Regions from separate parts of the Lysobacter sp. DMC104 genome, predicted to be linked through region 1. Evidence: riboswitches for the same ligand, from Rfam matches in the RefSeq annotation. Region 1 holds a riboswitch; the other holds the start of a gene.

What was found. A riboswitch is a leader RNA that binds a small molecule or an ion and turns the genes downstream of it on or off. The one in region 1 is predicted to bind cobalamin.
Region 2: linked by a shared signal. The riboswitch ahead of btuB (TonB-dependent vitamin B12 receptor) and the one ahead of ACT53R_RS16135 (ribonucleoside-diphosphate reductase subunit alpha) in region 1 are both predicted to bind cobalamin.

Annotation. Positions count from the first base shown of each region.
Region 1 covers NZ_JBQUZW010000013.1:54,364-58,776, forward strand. Annotated here, with positions in the region: gene sucC (ADP-forming succinate--CoA ligase subunit beta) at 1-1,007, shown strand, start outside; gene sucD (succinate--CoA ligase subunit alpha) at 1,093-1,968, shown strand; cobalamin riboswitch at 2,101-2,342, shown strand; gene ACT53R_RS16135 (ribonucleoside-diphosphate reductase subunit alpha) at 2,586-4,413, shown strand, end outside.
Region 2 covers NZ_JBQUZW010000011.1:109,149-113,561, reverse strand. Annotated here, with positions in the region: gene ACT53R_RS14700 (S8 family serine peptidase) at 1-38, opposite strand, end outside; gene ACT53R_RS14695 (hypothetical protein) at 108-635, opposite strand; gene btuB (TonB-dependent vitamin B12 receptor) at 802-2,661, opposite strand; cobalamin riboswitch at 2,789-3,018, opposite strand; gene ACT53R_RS14685 (TfoX/Sxy family protein) at 3,054-3,425, opposite strand; gene ACT53R_RS14680 (GAF domain-containing protein) at 3,466-3,960, opposite strand; gene bioD (dethiobiotin synthase) at 4,047-4,413, shown strand, end outside.

The DNA of each region.
Region 1 (4,413 bases):
GCCGCGGCAAGGCCGGCGGCGTCAAGCTCGCCAAGACCTACGACGAGGTCCGCGACTACGCCAAGGGCATGCTCGGCACGAAGATGTCGACCTACCAGTCCGCGGGCGTCGCGCTGCCGGTCGACAGCGTGCTGGTCACGCAGGCCACCGACATCGCGCAGGAGCTCTACCTGTCGGTGCTGGTCGACCGCAGCAGCAAGGCGGTCACCTTCATCGCCTCCGCCGACGGCGGCGTCGAGATCGAGAAGACCGCGGTCGAGAACCCCGACGCGATCAAGACCCTGCACGTGAACTACGTCCAGGGCCTGCAGCCGTACCAGTGCCGCGACATGGGCTTCGCCCTCGGCCTCAATGCGAAGCAGGTCGGCCAGCTGACCAAGATCATGCTGGGCCTGTACCGCCTGTTCAACGAGAAGGACCTGGCGCTGGTCGAACTCAACCCGCTCGCCATCCTCACCAACGGCGACCTCGCCGTGCTCGACGGCAAGATCAACTCCGACGACAACGCGACGTTCCGTCATCCGGAACTGGCCGCGATGCGCGACATTCGCCAGGAGGACGAGACCGAGGTGCTGGCCAGCCAGCACGACCTCAACTACGTCACGATGGACGGCAACATCGGCTGCATGGTCAACGGCGCCGGCCTCGCGATGGCGACGATGGACGTGATCAAGCTCAACGGCGGCGAGCCGGCGAACTTCCTCGACGTCGGCGGCGGCGCCAACAAGGAGCGCGTGACCGAGGCGTTCAAGCTGATCCTCCGCGATCCCGACGTGAAGGCGATCTTCGTCAACATCTTCGGCGGCATCGTCCGCTGCGACATGATCGCCGAGGGCATCATCGCCGCGGTGAAGGAAGTCGACGTGAAGGTGCCGGTGATCGTGCGTCTCGAAGGCACGAACGTGGACGCCGGCAAGGCGCTGCTGAAGTCCTCGGGCCTTGCCATCATCCCCGCCGACGACATCAACGACGGCGCGAAGAAGGCCGTCGCGGCCGTCGCCGCCTGATCCGGGATTTTGTAGGGCGGGTCTCGACCCGCCTCCAACGCATACAGGAAAGGCGGGTCGAGACCCGCCCTACGGGATAAAAGCAATGTCCGTCCTCGTCAACAAGAACACCAAGGTCATCGTCCAGGGCTTCACCGGCCAGCAGGGCACCTTCCACGCGCAGCAGATGCTCGACTACGGCACTCAGGTCGTGGGCGGCGTCACCCCGGGCAAGGGCGGCACCGAGCACATCGGCCTGCCGGTCTTCAACACCGTCGCCGAAGCCGTGAAGGCCACCGGCGCCGACGCCTCCGTCATCTACGTGCCGCCGCCGTTCGCGGCCGACGCGATCATGGAAGCGGCCGACGCCGGCATCAAGGTGATCGTCGCGATCACCGAAGGCATCCCGGTGCTCGACATGCTGCGCGCCAAGAACGCGCTGAAGGGCTACCCGGACACCGTGCTGATCGGCCCGAACTGTCCGGGCGTGATCACGCCGGGCGAATGCAAGATCGGCATCATGCCGGGCCACATCCACATGCCGGGCAAGATCGGCATCGTCTCGCGCTCCGGCACGCTGACCTACGAAGCCGTGAAGCAGACCACCGACGCCGGCCTCGGCCAGTCGACCTGCATCGGCATCGGTGGCGACCCGATCAACGGCACCAACTTCATCGATGCGCTGAAGCTGTTCCAGGACGACCCGCAGACCGAAGGCATCATCATGGTCGGCGAGATCGGCGGCAGCGCCGAAGAAGAAGCCGCCGAATACATCTCGAAGCACGTGACGAAGCCGGTGGTCGGCTTCATCGCTGGTGCCTCGGCCCCGAAGGGCAAGCGCATGGGCCACGCCGGCGCGATCGCCTCCGGCGGCACCGGCACCGCCGAGGGCAAGTTCGCCGCGCTGGAAGCGGCGGGCGTGACCACGGTGAAGTCGCCGGGCGACCTCGGCGCCGCCATCGCGAAGCGTCTGGCGAAGTAATCCGCGCACGATTCGCGCCCGGCGCCGCGCCGGTTCGCGCAGTCCGACGAAGGCCGCCTCCGGGCGGCCTTCGTTTTGCCTCGCCGTGGCCGGTACCACGACATTTGGTGTTGACCCTCTGCGGCGAGCCCATTATGTTGTGCGCGTCGAAGGTGCCGACTCCGCCCGGAGTCGGCTGAAATGGGAATCCGGTGCGGCAGGCGACCTCGGTCGACCGCCCATTCCGGAGCTGCCCCGCAGCGGTAACTGGGAACGACCCGCGTCAATGGCACTGGCTTCGCCCGCAACGGGCGCGCCGGGAAGCGACGCGCAGTAGGTGCGACTCCGGTCGCGTGCCCGTGAGCCCGAAGACCTGCCTCGACCGACGCCTTCCTTCCGGCGTCGTCTGGCCACCGTCTCCGCGGGGAGCGCAGGTCGACGTCGTGCGATGCGCCGCGTGCGCACGCCGGCTCGTGCCGTTTCGCCACCGCGTCGATGCAGGCCCGCCCGAGGGGGCGGGGGCCGGCGTTGTGCGCGACCCGTCGTTCCCCCGCGATGCCGGTCGTCCGTCCGCGTCCCCTCCGCGCCCGGTCGCATGCGCCGCTCCCGCTCCCTCTCCCTTTTTCCGGAGAGCCCGCATGCGCCACGACACCCTCCTCGCCACTTCCCCCATCCCGTCCGTCGCGACCGTCCCCGTCCGCCAGGCCGATTTCGCCCTCGTGCCGCCGCACGCGCCCGTCACCATGACCGTGACCAAGCGCGACGGCCGCCGCGAGCCGGTCGACGTCGGCAAGATCGTGCGCGCCGTGCAGCGCTGCTGCGACGGGCTCGACGACATCGATCCGATGCGCGTCGCGCTGAAGACCATCGCCGGCATCTACGACGGCGCGACCACGCGCGAGCTCGACGAACTCTCGATCCGCACCGCCGCTGCGTTCATCGCCGACGAGCCGCAGTACGCGCGCCTCGCCGCGCGCCTGCTGTCCGGCTGCATCGACAAGGAAGTGGCGGGCCAGGGCGTGCACTCGTTCTCGCAGTCGATCGCGCTGGGCGCGGAACTCGGCCTGATCAACGATCGCCTGCGCCAGACGGTCGAGCAGCACGCGCGCAAGTTCAACGATGCGATCGATCCTGCGCGCACGCGGCGCTTCGAGTACTTCGGCCTGCGCACGCTGCACGACCGTTACCTGCTGAAGCATCCGCAGCGGCGCACGGTGATCGAGACGCCGCAGCAGTTCTTCATGCGCATCGCGGTGGCGCTGAGCGAGACGCCGGGCGACGCGCTGGAACTGTACCGGCTGATGTCGTCGCTGGATTACCTGCCCAGCTCGCCGACGCTGTTCAATTCCGGCACGCGCCACGAGCAACTGTCGTCGTGCTTCCTGCTGGATTCGCCGCAGGATTCGCTCGCCGACATCTACGCGCGCTACGCCGACGTCGCGCAGCTGTCGAAGTTCTCCGGCGGCATCGGCCAGGCGTATTCGCGCATCCGTTCGCGCGGCGCCCTGATCCGCAGCACCAACGGCCGCGGCAACGGCATCGTGCCGTGGCTGAAGACGCTGGACGCCTCTGTCGCGGCGGTGAACCAGGGCGGCAAGCGCAAGGGCGCCGCCTGCATCTATCTCGAGACCTGGCACGCGGACATCGAGGAATTCCTCGAACTGCGCGACAACACCGGCGACGAGATGCGCCGTGCGCACAACCTCAACCTCGCCAACTGGATCCCCGACCTGTTCATGCAGCGCGTGGAAAGCGACGGCGACTGGTCGCTGTTCGATCCGGACGCGGTGCCGGCGTTCGTCGACCTGTGGGGCGAGGCCTTCGAGCGCGCCTACGTGCAGGCCGAGCTGCAGGGGCTCGCGGTGCGCACGGTCAAGGCGCGCGCGCTGTACGCGCGGATGATGAAGACGTTGGGCGAGACCGGCAACGGCTGGATGACGTTCAAGGATGCGTCGAACCGCACCTGCAACCAGGTCGGCCCCGGCCGCACCGTGCACCTGTCGAACCTGTGCACCGAGATCCTCGAGGTTACGTCGTCGGACGAGACCGCGGTGTGCAACCTCGGCTCGATCAACCTCGCGCAGCATGTCGCCGAGGACGAACGCGGCGCGCCGGTCTTCGACTTCGACAAGCTCGCCGAGACCGTGCGCGTGGCCGTGCGCCAGCTCGACCGTGTGATCGACCTGAACTTCTACCCGATCGAGACCGCGCGGCGCTCCAACCTGCGCTGGCGCCCGGTCGGGCTGGGCGTGATGGGCCTGCAGGACGTGTTCTTCCGCCTGCGCCTGCCGTTCGATTCCGCCGAGGCGCTGGCGCTGTCCACGCGCATCTCAGAACGCATCTACCTGCATGCGCTGGAGGCGTCGTGCGACCTTGCCGAACGCCACGGCGCGCATCCGGCCTTCGCCGAGACGCGTGCCGCACAGCATGCATTGCAGTTCGACCTGTGGGGCGTCGAGCCGTCCG
Region 2 (4,413 bases), on a different contig from region 1:
GGGGTGGCGGTGGCGTCGGCATCGGGCAATACGGCCATGGGGGCGTCCTCACATCCTGTGGCTGGGGGCAGCGGTGCGGGCGGCGTGCGCGGCGCGGGCCGCGGCGGTCACGTCCGGGTGAACGCGCTTTCCGCATCGAACCAGACGGCCTCGACCTGGTCGTCGCGCTCGATCCGGCCGCTCACGTCGGGCAGGAACACATCGCTGCCGGCGGCAGGACGGAACAGCGCCTGCTGGCGCGTGAACTTGGTCCTGCCGACCAGCTCCAGAGCGTAATGCGAGGCGATCTCACGCAATGCGTCTTCGCTGGCGTCGTTGCCGAATCGCAGCGAGAGCAGGCCGGTCGGGTAGCGCGGGCGGCCGGCGTCGTCGACCAGCGCCGGCAGCACCACGTAGGCATCGCCCAGCAGCCGGTGCAGGCTGGTCCAGCCGGCGCGCACGCTGCGGGGCCGGCGCTTGAGCCGCACCAGCCAGCCCGGCGTCGGCCCGGCGAGGGGCTCCACCTGCGCCTTGTCGGCGAGGCGTTCGGCCGGATCGGGCATCGACCCGCGCGCGGCCTTCTTCGCGGGCACGGTGGCGGCCGCGGGCCTGACCACGAAGAGGCCGGGGCTGAGTTGTTCGGACGGAGTCGGCATGGCGGTTGCCGGAGCGGGACGGCGGAGGGCGCGATTTCTGGACGGGCGTCGTGGAAACGATACGCCAAAACCATGACGGGCGAGGCCATGACGCCCGTCTTGCCGCCGTCCGGCCCGGGCGGGGATCCGCGCCCGGGCCGTCGGTCGCCGGGATCAATGGCCCGGATCAGCGGCCCGGATCGAAGCGGACCGCCACCGTCCAGGTCCGGCCGGCCTGGTTGTAGTAGGCCGCGGTTTCGTAGCGGCGATCGAACACATTGGCGACACCGGCCTGCAGCGTCCACGCGTCGGCGAGGCGGTACTCGGCGCGCACATCGAGCGTGGCGAAGCCGCCGAGGCGACGGCTGTTGGCCACGTCGTCCCAGCGCGCGCCCTCGGCCACGCCGGTCACGCCCACGCGCACGGCACCGAAGGCGCGGTCGACGTCCAGCCGCGCAGTCTCGCGGGCGCGGCGCGGCAGGTCCTTGCCGCGGTTGGTGCCGGCGGCGCGGTTCTCGGGATCCAGCCAACTGGCGGCGCCAGCGACGTTCCAGCCGTACAGCGTGCCGTCGGCGCGCAGCTCGGCGCCGCGCAGGCGGGCTTCGTCGATGTTGTTGGGCAGCCCCAGCGAGGCGTCGTAGGCGATCAGGTCGTCCACGCGGGTCTCGAACGCATCGAGATGCACGCCGATGGCGTCGCCGCGCCACGCCAGCCCGGCCTCGGCCGTGCGCGAGGCTTCCGGACGCAGCGCCGGGTTGCCGAAGAACGGGTAGTACAGCTCGTTGAAGGTCGGCGCCTTGAACGCGGTGCCGTAGCCCGCGGTCACGCGCCAGCCGTCGCCGAAGCCCAGGCCCCACGCGGCGTTGCCGGTGGTCTTGCCGCCGAACTGGTCGTTGTCGTCGCGGCGCAGCGCGAGCTGCACGTCGTGCTTGCCGAAGCGGCCCTGGTACTGCGCGAACGCCGCGCGATCGCCGCGGCGGCGGTCGTCGTAGTCGGTGTCGCTGCTGACGCGATCGCGCAGCCAGTCGGCGCCGACGGTGATCGTCTGGCCTTCGGCCGGCACGAGGTCGGCCTGCACCGACGCGGTGTCGCGGCGGCCGGAAAAGAAGCCGTTCGGCGCATCGCCGAGGAAGTTGTCGGAACTGTCCTTGTTGCTGCCGGCGGACACGGTCAGCGTGAACGCATCGCTCGCCTTCCACTGCAATTGCGCGCCGACCGCCTGCTGCACGATGTCGGAGTTGTCGACGAAACTGCCGTCGTAGTCGTTGTGGCCGCTGACGTGCAGCGCGTGCGCCTGCAGCGTGACGGCGTCGCCGATCGTGACGCCGCCGCGCACCGACACCGCGCGGTTCTCGTAACCGTCGCGGTCGGTCTGGCCGTCGACGAAGCAGCCGGCGAACACCGGGAATCCCGCGCCGCGGCAGGCGTCGATGCCGTCGGTCGTCACCAGCCCGGCGTCGAATCCGAACCAGCCGCGGTCGTTGCCGCCGCCGAAGCCGAGGCCGCCTTCGCGGCGGCCGTGGCTGCCGGCACCGGCGTGGAAGCGGAACGTCGCCGCGCCCTGGTCGCGACGGGTGAAGATCTGGATCACGCCGCCGATGGCGTCGGAGCCGTACAGGCTGGAGCGCGGGCCGCGGACGATCTCGATGCGGTCGATCAGCGCGATCGGCAGGTCCTGGAACGAGGCCAGGCCCGACGTCGCCGAGCCGATGCGCACGCCGTCGACCAGCACCAGCACGTGGTCGGATTCGGCACCGCGCACGAACAGCGTGCTGAGCTTGCCTTCGCCGCCCTGGTTGCTGAGGTTGATGCCGGCGCGGCCGCGCAGCAGTTGGCCGAGCGAGGCGGCCTGGCTGCGCTGGATCGCGTCGCGGTCGATCACTTCGACCGGCGCCAGCGCGGCGTCGGCGGTGACCGCCGTGCGCGTGGCGGTGACGACGACCGTGTCGAGCGCATCGGCATCATGGCCGGCGTCGGCGGAAAAGGCGGAAGGGGAGAACAGCGCGGCCGGGATGGCCAGCGCCAGCGTGATCTTGCGGAAAGACATTCGGGACTCCATCGCGCGCACCCGCGCGGCGAGACATCAGGCGGGAAGTCGCGAACGGAGGACAGGCTGCGAGCGGCGGACCGCGCAGGCGCGGGCGGCGACATCGCCGCGACGCCCTCCGCATCGCAACCGTGTGGACTTCGTGGCCGGTCTCCGGACTCGCGCGCGAACGGACGGAACCGTTCGGTCGTCGCGCCTTCCCGTGGAGACCACAGTGGCGGATGCGACGATTTGACGCGCTTACCGTTGCGGGGGCAGTGCCGGGATCGTTCCGGACATGTGCCGGAACCCACCGGCTTCCCGTTTCAATCCGGTGGCGAATACCACCGCCGGATCACCGCGAAGCGCGCGCAGTGTAGCCGATCGCCCCGAGCCGGGGGCGGGCAGGCGGCTCAGTCGCCGCTGTCGGGCTCGTCGAACAGGCGGAAGGCCGGGGCGGCCTCCTCGCGGGCGGTGTGCGTGGTGGTCACCGGCGATGCGACCGGGCGGCCACGCGGTGGCGGCAGCAGGGCGATGGCGGCGTCGGCGGCGACCAGCAGTTCGCTGCGGCGTTCGGCCGGGACTTCCTGCCAGTGGCAGTCCATCAGCGCACCTTCCAGTGCATACAGCAGATTGAGGCTGGGCTTGAAGCCCGCGCGCTTGACGCGCATGAAGGCTTCCAGCGCGCCGATCGCGCGCAGGTCTTCTTCGGTGCGCAGGCCGACCTGGCGCAGCCATGCCGCGCTTTTCGGACCGATGTTGCGGAGTTTGATGGACGTCGCCATGGGCGGTTGGGATCGCGAAGTGAAATCGTGGCGTCGCGGCTCAACCGTCCGTGCGCAGACTGCGCACGAACAGCGCCGCGATCGTTTCGAGCCCTGCCTGATCTTCAACGCCGAATCGGTCCGGAACCGGACTGTCCAGATCGAACACGCCGACCAGTGCGCCGTCGTGCACCAGCGGCACCACCAGCTCCGAACGCGAGGCGGCATCGCAGGCGATGTGGCCCGGGAACGCATGCACGTCCGCGATGCGCTGGGTCTGCCGCGTCCGTGCCGCCGCGCCGCACACGCCCTTGTCGAGCGGGATGCGCACGCAGGCGGGCAGGCCCTGGAACGGACCGACCACCAGTTCGGTGCCGTCGAAGAAGTAGAAGCCGACCCAGTTGAGGTCGGGCAGCGCGTGGTACACCAGCGACGACAGGTTCGCCGCGTTGGCGATGCGATCGTGTTCGCCCGCGAGCAGGGCGTCCGCCTGTGCGGCGAGCTGGGCGTACTGTTCCGGCTTGTCGCCGGTGAGCGGAATGGCGGCGAAACTCATGCCCGCAGTGTAACAGCGCCGCCGTGGCGCCTTACCATGCCCTTCCGCGCGGCCGCACCGCGCCGTCCACGCATGGATTCCCGACGATGACCGCATCGCCGCCCGACTTCCGCAGCCTCTACGTCACCGGTACCGACACCGGCGTGGGCAAGACCGTGGCCAGCGTCGCGCTGCTGCACGCCTGGCGTGCGCGCGGCCTGCGCGCGACCGGCATGAAACCGATCGCGAGCGGCTGCGAGGCCACGCCCGACGGCTGGCGCAACGACGACGCCCTGCGCCTGCAGGCCGCCAGCGATCCGCGCCCGGCCTACGGCGACGTGAATCCCTGGGCGTTGCCCGCGCCGACCGCGCCTGCGCTCGCCGCCCGCGCGGTCGGCACGGCCATCACGCCGGCGCCGATCCTCGCCGCCCACGCACGGCTTGCCGCTCGGGCCGACTGCGTGCTGGTGGAAG